DNA from 2 places in the Paraburkholderia sp. SECH2 genome. Region 1 is predicted to be linked to the other one. Evidence: riboswitches for the same ligand, from Rfam matches in the RefSeq annotation. Region 1 holds a riboswitch; the other holds the start of a gene.
What was found. Region 1 has a riboswitch for thiamine pyrophosphate ahead of thiC (phosphomethylpyrimidine synthase ThiC). Riboswitches for the same ligand answer to the same signal wherever they lie in the genome.
Positions count from the first base shown of each region.

Region 1 (4,416 bases):
GTGTTTGCCGCCTTGCTGGTGAATTGCGCGTCGACATTGAAGGCGCCTTTCGCCTGAGGTTTCAGTTCAAGCGCCACGTTCGCCTGCGCCGGTTCGGCAACGACCTGGCCGATGCGGCTCTGGAAACTGTCGCGTTGCGACCAGCTGCGCAGTTCGCGGCCTGATACGAAGATTTCAGGCGTATAGATGGTGTGGCCGCCGGCGAGGTCGGTGAGGGTCTGCTGACGTTCAGTAAAGCGATGTTGCGAGAAACGGTCGGTCCAACCGAGGCTATTCCAGTAGTCCACATGCAGCGCCAACGGCACGATGCTTTGGCTTGCACCACTGTTTTTCCACTGACTCAGCCAGTTGTCGGCGGGCGGGCAGCTGTTGCAGCCTTCGCTGCTGTAGAGCTCCACCAGCGCTACGCGGTGCGATGGGCTGTGCGACGCACACACGGCGCCTGCTGCGCTTGCAAGGCCACTGGCGAAGAGGGTTGTCAGCGCTACGGCTAGCGCGATTGCGCGAGTGACATACCGATTGCCTCGGCGGGTTCGTGCGGTTTGCATGGCGTGCTCCATCGGAATCTGCACGTTTGTCGAACCACAAGCCCGCTTATGACAGCCGGTTTTGAATTTTTATTTTTGTCTGCGTTGCTCGCCTACGGTCGAGACCGTTCCATGCTGTTTATCCCCGCGGGGCGCGGTGTGTCTGTACGCTTGCGGGCGAACCGCCCCAAAGCGCCCCGCGGAGGGTGTCTCAGTCGTAACTCACGACAACCGTCACCCGGGTATCCTGCCCGGCATTCTTCGGTGCGAGCGACAACACGCCGCCGTCGCGGCCAACGCGGTAGTGGCCGTCGCTAGCCGCACGGAACACACGTCCGCGGCTGTCGACAAAACGCTCAGTCAGCGCGTCACCGTTACGCGCTGTCGCGGCGCTATTCACCTGAAGCGCGACATCGGCGCCCGTCGCCACGCCCGGCTCAGCGCTAAAGATCAGCGTGACCGCTGAACCCGACTGATCAAGCCGCGCGCTCCTGGCATCGACACGCGCCCCGGCGGGCGCCACCGAAATCTCCAGTTGCGACGCCACGATCGCGCCCGAAAAACTGATCGTTCCGCCATTCGCGGCCACCGCCGGCATTGGCGCCGCAATGAGCGCAACCAGCGTTGCCGTCGCCGCGACCGCGCTGAGCCCCTCAAACCGCCCCATTCCAGTTTTCATCAGCACCTCTCCTTAAGCCGTCTCGAATCGCATCGCGCCATTGACGCGCTGCCCACCGCCGCTCACTCGACTGGGCAACGGCCGCCCCTACAGGCGGATTAACGGCAGCGCGACGGCGGTCTTGAACGACCCCGTGCGATATCGACACGCCGCAACGCGTATCCACGGCGCCTCCCAGCGGCGATTAAGAAGACGCCCGGCCCGTGCTAACATTCACCTTTCGATTGCGTCGATCAAGCTTGCTTTCCGACGCTCCCGCACTACTTTTCATACTCTGCCGGCTACCCCAATGCGCGTTCCGTTTTCCCGAGCCCTCACCCGCTTGCGCCCCCGCCGCGCAACCGGCTGCGCGCGCGTGGACATCGCGACGCCACACGCCGGCCAGCCGTCCCGAACGCTCCCGCTTCTCGCCGCCCGGCGCCCGATCTGACGCATTTCCCCTCCATTACCGGGGCCGCGTCGTCGGGCTCCGGGCTGATCTCATCCGTACGCCATTCCCTTACATGCAGATCAATTGGAGAACCCGTCATGAAAAAGACGAAAACCTGCTACCTCACCGAACTCGACGTCGCCCGTCTTGAAAAGCACGCAGCCGCGCCCGGCGCTGACACCAAGCTGCAAGACATGCTCGACGACGTCCTGGAGCGCGCTGTGATCGTCGAATCGCGCGACATCCCCGCGAACGTCGTCACGATGAATTCGCAAGCCACGCTGGTCGATGAAACCAGTGGCGAGCAGATGACCTGGACCGTTGTCTATCCGCCCAACGCGGACTTCGCGCACGGCCGCCTGAACGTGTTTTCGCCGGTCGGTCTTGCACTGCTCGGCGCCAAACGCGGCGAGCGCATCCGCTTCACGCCGCCGAGCGGCACGGAGAAGGTGTTGAAGCTCGAAAAGATCCTGTTTCAGCCCGAAGCCGCCGACGATTTCACGCTGTAAGCCAAAGCCATTCACGACGCAGAACGCTGCGCCGCATCATCCCCGGCAGCCCTATCACAATAAGAATAGTGCGCGGCTGACGGGCGTTATCTCCGACATCTGACTTTTTCAAGACGGGTTGCCAAGCAGCGCCCGGGCGGTGTATCGTGTGCGCTGCTAACGCGGGGGTCCTGCGTAGCGCGGAGGTTGGAGGTCCGTGTTGCGTGGGTGAGAAATACCCTTTGAACCTGATCTGGATAATGCCAGCGCAGGGAAGCGTACGGATTTCGCACCTGGTCTACCGTTTCATCTCTCGCGAATTCCGACAACTTCCGTCTCGTCTCCTGCTTAGCGGCCCCACATTGCTATGCCGAGGAGATAACGCATGAACGCCAACCCGAAGTTCCTTTCCGCCGACGCCCACGTCGATGCCGCCGCTGTCGCGCCGCTGCCGAATTCCCGCAAGGTCTACGTAACCGGCTCGCGGCCCGATATCCGCGTGCCGATGCGCGAAATTTCCCAGGCGGATACGCCGGATAGCTTCGGCGGCGAGAAGAATCCGCCGGTCTTCGTCTACGATACGTCGGGCCCCTACTCCGATCCGGAAGCCAAGATCGACATCCGCGCCGGTCTGCCCGCGCTGCGTCAAGCCTGGATCGAAGAGCGCGGCGACACCGAAGCGCTGACGGGTCTCTCGAGCGGCTTCAGCCGCGAACGCGCCGCCGATACCGCGACTGCCGATCTGCGTTTCAAAGGCCTGCACCGCACGCCGCGCCGCGCCATCGCCGGCAAGAACGTCTCGCAGATGCACTACGCGCGTAAAGGCATCATCACGCCGGAGATGGAATACATCGCGATTCGCGAGAACCAGCAACGCGCCGCGTATCTGGAAAGCCTGAAGACGAGCGGTCCGAACGGCGAAAAGCTCGCCGCGATGATGGGCCGCCAGCATCCGGGCCAGGCGTTCGGTGCGAGCGCATTCGGTCCCGATGGCCTGAAGGAAATCACCGCGGAATTCGTGCGCGAAGAAGTTGCGCGCGGCCGCGCGATCATCCCGAACAACATCAACCACCCGGAAAGCGAGCCGATGATCATCGGCCGCAACTTCCTCGTGAAGGTGAATGCGAACATCGGCAACTCGGCGGTGACCTCCTCCATCGGCGAAGAAGTCGACAAGATGACCTGGGCGATCCGCTGGGGCGGCGACACGGTGATGGATCTGTCCACCGGCAAGCACATTCACGAAACACGCGAGTGGATCATCCGCAATTCGCCGGTGCCGATCGGCACGGTGCCGATCTATCAGGCTTTGGAGAAGGTCAACGGCAAGGCCGAAGATCTGACGTGGGAAATCTTCCGCGACACGCTGATCGAACAGGCGGAACAAGGCGTCGACTACTTCACGATTCACGCGGGCGTGCGTCTGCAATACGTGCCGCTCACAGCGAAGCGTATGACGGGCATCGTCTCGCGCGGCGGCTCGATCATGGCGAAGTGGTGCCTCGCTCACCACAAGGAAAGCTTCCTGTACGAGCACTTCGAAGACATCTGCGAAATCATGAAGGCGTATGACGTAGCCTTCTCGCTCGGCGACGGTCTGCGCCCCGGTTCGATCTACGATGCCAACGACGAAGCGCAACTCGGCGAACTGAAGACGCTCGGCGAGCTCACGCAGATCGCGTGGAAGCACGACGTTCAAACCATGATCGAGGGCCCCGGCCACGTGCCGATGCAGTTGATCAAGGAGAACATGGACCTGCAACTCGAATGGTGTGACCAAGCACCGTTCTACACGCTGGGACCGTTGACGACCGACATCGCGCCGGGCTACGACCACATCACGTCGGGCATTGGCGCAGCGATGATCGGCTGGTTCGGCACGGCCATGCTCTGCTACGTCACGCCGAAGGAACACCTTGGGCTGCCGAACAAGGACGACGTCAAGACCGGCATCATCACGTACAAGCTCGCCGCGCACGCCGCCGATCTGGCGAAGGGCCATCCGGGCGCGCAGGTGCGTGACAACGCATTGTCGAAGGCGCGTTTTGAATTCCGTTGGGAAGACCAGTTCAATCTCGGTCTCGACCCGGACAAGGCACGCGAATTCCACGACGAAACCCTGCCGAAGGATTCGGCCAAGGTCGCGCACTTCTGTTCGATGTGCGGCCCGCACTTCTGCTCGATGAAGATCACGCAGGATGTGCGCGAATTCGCCGCGCAACAAGGTCTCTCCGACGACGACGCGCTGAAGAAAGGCATGGAAGTGAAGTCGATCGAGTTCATGAAGAAAGG
Region 1 covers NZ_JALPRH010000020.1:133,718-138,133, reverse strand. The annotation lists gene M0D66_RS27520 (thioredoxin family protein) at 1-548, opposite strand, end outside; gene M0D66_RS27515 (hypothetical protein) at 739-1,206, opposite strand; gene M0D66_RS27510 (GreA/GreB family elongation factor) at 1,735-2,145, shown strand; TPP riboswitch at 2,299-2,417, shown strand; gene thiC (phosphomethylpyrimidine synthase ThiC) at 2,510-4,416, shown strand, end outside.

Region 2 (4,416 bases), on a different contig from region 1:
GGGCGAGACCGATTCCTTCAGACGCGGCGCATGCACGATGCGCTTGAATTCACGCAACCGGTTCACGGTAGCGCGCCATTCAACGAGGCTGCCGTAACTGTTGATGAACCACGAAAACGAATCGCTGACGGTACCGAATGCGCTCGAGATCTGCATCAGTACGCCGAACGTGAAAGCACCCGCAAAGTAGCGGGGCGCGGCGACCACCAGCGGAAAGATGATTGCAATCTGGCCGTAGAAAGCCGTCACGAAGGTGAGCCGCTTGGTGTACTTCATCACCTGCCACCAGTTGTCGCGGATGCGGCCGAACAGCGAGTGCGTGTTCTTCTTCTCGGTCTCCATGCCGTTGTAGAAGGCGATCTGCTCGGCGTTTTCACGCAGACGGATCAGGCCGAAACGGAAATCCGCCTCGACTTTCTGTGCCTGGTAGTTGATCGACACGAGCGGATGGCCGACCTTCTGGATGATCACTGAGCCGACTACCGCGTACAGCGCTGCGGCCCACACCATATAGCCCGGAATCTGCACCGGCATGCCGCCAAGCGAAACGGTCAGCGCACCGGCCAGCGACCACAGGATCGTCATGAACGAGACCAGTGTGACGATCGTGGACAGCAGGTCGAGGGTCAGCGAGAGCGTGCTAGTGGCGAGTGATTGCAGGTCGTCGCTGATCCGCTGGTCGGGGTTGTCGGCGAGCCGGTCGCGTTCGATCCGGTAGAAGGCGCTGTCGTGCAGCCATTCGTTGAGATAACGTGTGGTCAGCCACTGGCGCCAGCGGAAGCCGAGCATCTGGCGTAGATAGCGGCCGTACACGGCAAGGATGATGAAGCCGAACGCGAGCCCCGAGAACACCATCAGCAGGTGCGGGAAATCGTGCACGTTCTTGGTTTGCAGCGCGTTGTAGAAGTCGGCGCTCCAGCGGTTCAGGCGCACGTTGATCCACACGATGAGCAGATTCATCACGATGATCGCGATGAGCAGCGCCCACGCCGTTTTTCGTTCTTCGGAAACCCAGTAAGGTTTGATCAGGCTCCATGCGGAGACTTTTTCGTCCGGCGGCAGCACGGGGCTGGAAGCGGTATTCGGTGTCATGAGCATCCTGGTGAAGTGCTGGCCCGCGTCGGGCGGCCCCCAAGTCGGGCCGGCCCCACGGCGGGTTTGCGGTGCGTGCCCCGGGCGTCGTGCTCGACGAACGCACGTCCGGGTGAGCGACCGATTCTGGCGCGAAGCCCTTAAGTGAAAATTAATTTCCGCTCAGAGGTCCCGCCTCGATGCCGCTGGCGCGCGGGCGGCGAAGCATGTCGCCCGCGCGCCAGCGGTATCCGGTCCTGGCATTGTGCCAGAGCGCTGCATTCGGCCGTATTGATGAATCGAAAGATAGTGACGGATCAATGGCGTGTGACGGCAGAGGCCGTTGGTTTGCGGGCGCCGCGCCTTTTATGGTCTAATGACCTTCGACGAAACAGGGGTGCTTTGCCCACAGGCAGCGTGATTTCACGCAGCGGCGGCGAGGCTGAGAGAGACCCTTTGCACCCGATCCGGGTAATACCGGCGCGGGAAGTTTCCGGAAGCAGCCAGTCTTCCATTCCCCGCCGGGCGGCGTCCGTCATTGGACGTGCTTATTGCCCGGCCGGCCTCACCCGCCGGTTTCGTCCTGGGTACGTGCGTTTTTTTGCCGTACGGAAAGGACTCGATGACCGCCTATTCTTCAGACATGTGTTTTGCTCGTCACCGCGTTTTCGTCGGTTGTGCCGGCGCGCCGGGCTGTTTTAGCGTTGCTTGCCGTTGTGACCCGGAGCGCACGCGATGAATCGTTTAGCTCGACCCGATTTCGCCGTGCTCGGCGGTGGGCTGTGCGGGCGTCTCGTCGCGTGGCGCCTCGCCGGTGAAGGGCATCGCGTGGCGCTCTATGAGCGCGGCGACGCCGCAGGTACGCAATCCGCGGCCTGGGTCGCCGCCGCCATGCTGGCGCCGCTCGCCGAAGCCGCCAGTGCCGAACTGCTGATCACCCGTCTGGGCGCAAGTTCGCTCGACACCTGGCCGCGCGTGCTGGCCGAATTGCCCGAACCGGTGTTCTTCCAGCGCAATGGCACGCTGGTCGTATGGCATCACGCCGATCGCACCGAAGCGCCATTGTTCGAACGCCGGGTGCGCTCGAACGCGCCTGCTGAGTTGCTCGACGGCGGCTTCGTGACGCTGGCGGGCGCTCAGGTCGGCGCTGCCGAGCCCGCGTTGGCGGGCCGCTTCAACCAGGGCTGGCTGCTGCCGCGCGAAGGCCAACTGGATAACCGTCAGGTGTTGACCGCGCTCGCGGCAGGCCTCGCCCAGCGCGGTGTCGAAACGCACTGGAACACGCCAGTCGACGATCATGCGCTGCCGGCCGCACGCATCACGATCGACTGCCGGGGTTTGGGCGCGAAGCCGGTGCTGCCGACGTTGCGGGGGATCCGCGGTGAAGTCGCCCGCGTGCATGCGCCGGGTATCAAGCTGACGCGGCCGGTGCGTCTGCTGCATCCGCGCTACCCGCTGTATATCGCGCCGAAGCAGGACGATCTCTACGTGATCGGCGCGACCGAAGTGGAAGGCGAGGACATGTCGCCGGTCAGCGTGCGCTCGGCGCTCGAGTTGCTGAGCGCGGCGTTTTCCGTGCATCCCGGCTTCGGCGAGGCCCGCATCCTCGAACTGAATTCGCAGTGCCGCCCGACTTTGCCGGACCACCGTCCGGCCTTGCTGTGGGATGGCGCGCAGACATTGCGCGTGAACGGCCTGTACCGGCACGGCTACATGATCGTGCCCGAAGTCGCCGACGAAGCCGTGCGCTTCGCCGCCGCGCTGCTCGACGGCCGCATCGGCGACGCCGATGCTTTCGCCGACTGGCAAAATGCCGCGCGCTGGAGCGAGCTGTTTCAACTGGACGCCACGCGGGAGCCGGCATGAGCGTTGCGCGTCTGCCGGCGAAATAACCGCAGGCAAAACAGGCGGACGTCGCTCCCCCAATCGATTGAACCGTATTCGAACACCATGGACATTCATATCAATCAGAAGCCGTTGTCGTTGCCCGAAGGCGCGACTGTCGCCGATGCGCTCGCCGCGTTCGGCGCGCGTCCGCCGTTCGCGGTCGCGCTGAACGGCGATTTCGTCGCACGCACCCAGCATGCGGCGCGCGCGCTGCAGCCGGGCGACAAGCTCGATGTCGTGCAACCCGTGGCCGGCGGTTAAGCCCCGCGCCACGCCTTGCCGGAGACCAGGATTATGCAAATGACTGCCCCCCAAACCGCCGACGCGCTCACGCTCTACGGCCAGACTTTCGCGAGCCGCGTGCTGCTCGGCACCTCGCGCTATCCGTCGCTGCAATCGCTGTCCGATTCGATCGACGCGGCGCAGCCCGGCATGGTGACCGTCGCGCTGCGCCGGCAGATGAACGAAGGCGGCGCCGAAGCCGGTTTCTTCGATCTGCTCAAGCGCCACGGCGTACCGCTGTTGCCCAATACCGCCGGCTGCCTGACCGTCGGCGAGGCGGTGACGACCGCGCATATGGCGCGCGAGATTTTCGAAACCGAGTGGATCAAGCTCGAACTGATCGGCGACGACTACACGCTGCAGCCTGATCCGGTCGGCCTGATCGAAGCGGCCACGCAGCTGATCAAGGACGGCTTCAAGGTGCTCCCGTATTGCACCGAAGATCTGGTGATCGGCCGCCGCCTGCTCGATGCGGGCTGCGAGGCGCTGATGCCGTGGGGCGCGCCGATCGGCACCGGCAAGGGTGTGATCAATCCGTACGGCCTGCGGGTCTTGCGTGAACGCTTGCCCGACGTGCCGCTGATCGTCGACGCCGGCCTCGGCGTGCCGTCGCATGCGGCGCAAGTGATGGAGTGGGGCTTCGATGGCGTGCTGCTGAACACCGCCGTTTCGCAGGCGACGCACCCCGACGCGATGGCGCGCGCCTTTGCGCTGGGCGTCGAAGCGGGCCGCCAGGCTTTTCTGGCGGGGCCGATGGCCGAGCGCGAAAGCGCGCACGCGAGCACGCCGGTGGTCGGCATGCCGTTCTGGCATCAAGACGGGAGCACCGCATGACGCAAACTTTGCCTTTGACTGGCCGCGACCTCTTCTGGCCGCCTGCCGATGAACTCACCGAAGCCGCCGAGCGGATCCGCGCCCGCCTGGGCGAGTGGCCGCCAACCCACGCGCCGTGGCGCATCTGTCTGACCGCGCCGGACGAGCCGAACGGCGGCGACCTGATCATCGTCGCCGACGCGCAGCAGCATGGCGAGCAGGTGGCGCGCTGGCAGGTGCAGGGCGCAGGCGTGATCGTCGCCGCTGAGAACGCGGCGACGCTGCACTTGGGCGGCGAGAAATACAGTCTGGAAGGTCATCTGGCCGAAGACTGGATTTCCGCGCTGGCGGCGTTTCTGGACT
Region 2 covers NZ_JALPRH010000021.1:59,329-63,744, forward strand. The annotation lists gene M0D66_RS27930 (ABC transporter ATP-binding protein/permease) at 1-1,092, opposite strand, end outside; TPP riboswitch at 1,455-1,577, shown strand; gene M0D66_RS27935 (FAD-dependent oxidoreductase) at 1,807-2,937, shown strand; gene thiS (sulfur carrier protein ThiS) at 3,022-3,219, shown strand; gene M0D66_RS27945 (thiazole synthase) at 3,259-4,074, shown strand; gene thiE (thiamine phosphate synthase) at 4,071-4,416, shown strand, end outside.
Region 2: another riboswitch for thiamine pyrophosphate. It lies ahead of M0D66_RS27935 (FAD-dependent oxidoreductase); the one in region 1 lies ahead of thiC (phosphomethylpyrimidine synthase ThiC).